Regions from separate parts of the Micromonospora yangpuensis genome, predicted to be linked through region 2. Evidence: riboswitches for the same ligand, from Rfam matches in the RefSeq annotation. Region 2 holds a riboswitch; the other holds the start of a gene.

Region 1 (2,357 bases), 3.2 Mb from region 2:
GCCAGCGGCCGGCCGCCGGCGCGTAGCGCCTGCGCGGCGAGACCGGTGCTGTTGGCGTTGCCGAATCCGCCGTCGGTGCCCTGCACGGAGACCAGCCAGCGCAGCCCGGCGGCGGCGTCGGCCGGGCGGCCGGCGGCCCGCAGCGCCTGCACCGCGAGCGCGGTGGCGTCCACGTCGGAGGTACAGACCGGCTGGGCGGGCAGCAGCGGATAACCGCCGTCGGCACACCGGGTACCGGCCAGCCAGGACGCCGCCGCCGGAGGCACCCCCGGCGCGGTGCGGTGCAGGGCGAGGATCGCCAGGGACTGGCTGAAGGCGTTGCTGTAGTCGCCGAACGCGGACCGGTCGGTGAACCGGCCGTCGGTCGACTGCAGCGAACGCAGCCGGGCGGTCAGGTCGACCCCGCCCACATCGGTCGGATCCGCGCCGCGTACCGCGACGGCGAGGGCGAGCTTCGCGGTGGCGCCGGCGTACGCCTCGGTGCTGCCGTCGCCGACGTAACCGTCGCGGATGTCCGGCCGGGTGACCCAGGCCAGTGCCGACGCACCGAAGTCGTCGGCGACGCCGGCGGCGGCGAAGGCGAGGACCGCGTCGAGGGTGAGCCCCTGGTCGGGGTAGGCGACGCCGTCGAAGACCACTTCGAGGCGTTCGCCGTCGACGAGTTGACGGGCCAGCCAACCGGCGGCGGCCTCGGCGCGGGTCGGGCCCGTCGGCACCGGGCCGGCGGGCGCGGGCGCGGCGAGCGCGGGGGTGGTGAGGGTGAGGGCGGCGAGCAGACCGCAGAGGAGGACGAGCAGGTGGTGCCGGCTCAGGCGGACGACCATCGGAAGCGCCTTTCCGGCCCGGCGGTCGTCAGAAACCCGGACGACCGTCGTGACGCGGAGGACCGGGACTCCGACCCGTGGGCCACGACGGGTGGGGGAACGAATTCACGCGTACGGCGGGTATTCGGGCTCGCCGTCGAAAGTGGATCACCTCGACGGCCTACCGTTGCGGGCCAGCGCCGGACTCAGACCGGACTTCCCCCGCACGTACGCGCTTGTGGACTTGTGCCGTCAGTCTGGCCAGCGACGACAGGGCGTGTCAATGCGTCGTACGTCGCAGCCGACGTCCTGCCGCTGCTCCTGCCCCTGGTGCCGGCCACCACGAACGCATCTGGCCGGATCGGCCGGTCCGGGACGGTGCGCGGAGCGCCGCCGGAGCGGGGCTGTCAGGCGGCGAGGGCGGCGTAGCGGCCGGCCCGCGCCAGCAGGTCGGCGTGGTCGCCGGACTCCACGATCCGCCCGTGGTCGAGCACCGCGATCCGGTCGGCGTCGCGCACGGTGGCCAGCCGATGGGCGATGGTGACGGTGGTACGACCCCGGGCCACCTCGTCGAACGCCCGTTGCACGGCGCGCTCGGTCTCGGTGTCCAGGGCGCTGGTGGCCTCGTCGAGGATCAGCACCCGCGGGTCGCGCAGCAGCGTCCGGGCGATCGCCAGGCGCTGCTTCTCGCCGCCGGAGAAGCGGTGCCCCCGCGACCCGACCACCGTGTCGTACCCGTCGGGCAGGCCGGCGATCAGGTCGTGGATCTGGGCGGCGCGGGCGGCGGCCTCGATCTCGGCGTCGGTGGCGTCAGGACGGGCGTAGCGCAGGTTCTCCCGGACGGTGGTGTGCAGCAGGTACGTCTCCTGGCTGACCACCCCGACGATGGCGGCGAGATCAGCCAGGCGCAGCTGGCGCAGGTCGACGCCGTCGACGGTGATCCGGCCGCTGGTCGGGTCGTGGAGCCGGCTCAGCAGCGCGGCCAGGGTGCTCTTGCCGGACCCGGTCTCGCCGACCAGGGCCAGGCTGGTGCCGGCGGGGACGTCGAGATTGATCCCGGCTACGGCGGCGGTGTCACTGCCCGGGTAGTGGAAGGTGACGTCGGTCAGGCGTAGCTCGCCCCGGACCCGGCGCCTGTCGATCTCGACCGGCTCGGCCGGGTCGGCCACCTCGACCGGCAGGTCCAGGTACTCGAAGATCCGGGCGAAGAGCGCCAGCGAGGCGGTGACCGAGACGGCCACGTTGAGCAGCCCGGTCAGCGGCCGGAACAACCCGCCCTGCAACGCGGTGAAGGCGACCAGGGTGCCGATGCTGAGCGTCCCGGCGGTGCCGGGCAGTCCGGCGCTGAGGTAGATCACCGCCGGAATGGCGGCGAAGACGACGCTCATCGTGGCCATCCGCCAGCGGCCGGCGAGCTCGGAGCGCAGCTCCAGGTCGACCAGGCGGGCCGAGGAGGCGGTGAAGCGCGCGGCCAGGGCGGGGCCGGTGCCGAGGGTCTTGGCCAGGTGTACGCCGCTGACCGAGAGCCCTTCCTCGACCGTGACGTTGAGGTCG
Region 2 (2,357 bases):
CGTAGGACTGCACCCAACCGTGTTCGGTGGCGGCGAACCCGTCGAGCTGCTCGCCGAAGTACTGCACCATGTCGTTGCGTTCCGGTTCGCCGTGCACCAGCACGTCCAGGCCCAGCCGTTCCTGCAGCCGGATCACCCGTTCCACCTCGGCGCGCATCCGCGCGGTGTAGCCGGCGTCGTCCAGGCCACCCGCCCGGTACGCGGCGCGGGCCCGACGCAGCTCGTCGGTCTGCGGGAACGACCCGATGGTGGTGGTGGGCAGCTCCGGCAGGCCGAGCCGGTCCTGCTGCCGGGCGGCCCGGGTCTCGTAGTCGCCACGTCGCCGGTCGGTGGGGCGCAGCGCGGCGAGGCGGCCGCGTACCTCGTCGTGCCGCCAGGCGGCGGGGGCGGCCGGCAGCGGCGCGGGCAGCACGGTGGTGCCGTCGCGCAGCGCCCGGCCGAGCAGCACGACCTCGTCGACCTTCTGCCGGGCGAACGCGAGCCGTTCGGCCAGCCGGGGGTCCAGACGCGACTCGGCGGTCAGGTCGACCGGCACGTGCAGCAGGGAACAGGAGGTGGAGACGGCGACGTGGTCGGCCAGGCCGGCGATCGTCGCCCCGATCGAGACGGCGGCCCGCAGGTCGGTACGCCAGATGTTGTGGCCGTCGACCAGGCCGGCGACGATGGTCCGGCCGCCCAGCGGGCCGGCGGCGGCCAGCCGCTGGAGGTTTCCCGCGCCGGCGACCAGGTCCAGGCCGATCGCCTCGACCGGGGTGTCCAGCAGCGCCGGTAGCGCGTCACCGAGTTCGCCGAAGTAGCTGGCGACGAAGATCCGGGGCCGGTGGGTGAGGGTACCGAGCCGGGTGTAGGCCCGGCGCAACGCGTCGATCTCGGCGGGGGTGCGGTCCGTGACGTAGCCGGGCTCGTCCAGCTGCACCCAGGGCACCCCCGCGTCGGCCAACGCGGTGAGGATCTCCGCGTAGGTCCCGACCAGCTCGTCGAGGCGGGCGAACGGGTCGTCGCCCTTGGCCAGCAGCAGGAACGTGGCCGGTCCGACCAGGACCGGCCGGGTGGTCAGCCCCAGCGCGCGGGCCTCGGCGTACTCGGTGAGCGCCTTGGCCGGGTTCGCCGTGAAGACGGTGTCGGCGGCGATCTCCGGCACCAGGTAGTGGTAGTTGGTGGCGAACCACTTGGTCAGCTCCAACGCCGGCTCGGTCTCGACGCCCCGGGCCATGGCGAAGTAGGTGTCCATCTCGGACAGGCCCAACCGGGCGAACCGGGCCGGGACGGCGCCGACCGCGACGGCGGTGTCCAGCACGTGGTCGTAGTAGGAGAAGGTGTTCGACGGGATCGCGTCGAGGCGGGCGTCGCGCAGCGTCCGCCACACCTCGGCCCGCAGGCCGGCGGCGGTACGCGCCAGGCCGTCGGCGTCGAGGGCGCCGGCCCAGTACGCCTCGACGGCCTTCTTCAGTTCACGGTCGGCGCCGATGCGCGGATACCCGAGCACGGTGCTCTGACCGAATGCGGTGTTCATCGACAGGGGGTCCTTCCCTCGAAGCGCCCGGCGGGCACGGGAGGGGAAGGTAGGCGCCCTGGAGGCACCGGCTTCCGCCCTGACCCTCCCGAGGGGCCGCCGGCGGCGCACACCGGCGGTGTGCGCGGCGCTGGCAGGTCTTCGGACTCGTGGGCGTGACACACAGGTCGCCTACTGGCCGTCGCTTCCCAGACCTCACGGTCCAGTGCTTCGTTGACGGCGGTCGTTCCCACTCACCGCTGCGGGGCAGTCCCGGTCTCGCACCGGGTTCCCTCTTACGACGTCCCACCCTCACGGGCGGGACGAACCAGCACCACGGGACATCGTACGCGCTGTCCGGTCAGTTGTACGCCAGCAGGAAGTCGGTGGTGCCCGTGCCGCCGGGTTGCCCCATCGCGACGGGCAGTCCGGGTTCGCTGTTGAGCACGTAGAACCCGCCGTTGCCGATCAGGCGGGGCGTCACCGCCATCATCTGCGCGGCCATCGTCGAGCCGGTCGGTCGTACCACGCTGTCCAGCAGCAGCCGGAAGAGGTTGTCGTTGAGGTTCGCCACGTGCAGCACCCGGTAGGACCGGGGAGCCGGGGTACCGGTGCTCGTCAGCCCCCAGATCGGCACGATCTGGTTGCGCCACCGCGCCGGGTCGTTGCTGATCGCGCTGTCGTGGCTGTTCAGCTGGGTCTGGATGCCGGAGTGGATGCCGGCCAGGTGGATGTGCAGCTGGTCCTGGGTACGGATCGTCGGGTCGGCCGAGTTGATCCCCAGCCCGATGTTGGGGTACACGACCTGTCCCGGCTGCCCGGGTTGTGCGTTGTTCCACGCCTCCAGCCAGTAGTTCGGGGCGGC

The links. A riboswitch is a leader RNA that binds a small molecule or an ion and turns the genes downstream of it on or off. The one in region 2 is predicted to bind cobalamin.
Region 1: linked by a shared signal. The riboswitch ahead of GA0070617_RS28505 (prenyltransferase/squalene oxidase repeat-containing protein) and the one ahead of metE (5-methyltetrahydropteroyltriglutamate--homocysteine S-methyltransferase) in region 2 are both predicted to bind cobalamin.

What each region holds. Positions count from the first base shown of each region.
Region 1 is NZ_FMIA01000002.1:6,284,510-6,286,866, reverse strand. It holds gene GA0070617_RS28505 (prenyltransferase/squalene oxidase repeat-containing protein) at 1-824, opposite strand, end outside; cobalamin riboswitch at 923-1,072, opposite strand; gene GA0070617_RS28500 (ABC transporter ATP-binding protein) at 1,211-2,357, opposite strand, start outside.
Region 2 is NZ_FMIA01000002.1:3,065,996-3,068,352, reverse strand. It holds gene metE (5-methyltetrahydropteroyltriglutamate--homocysteine S-methyltransferase) at 1-1,513, opposite strand, end outside; cobalamin riboswitch at 1,629-1,840, opposite strand; gene GA0070617_RS31490 (CDP-diacylglycerol diphosphatase) at 1,854-2,357, opposite strand, start outside.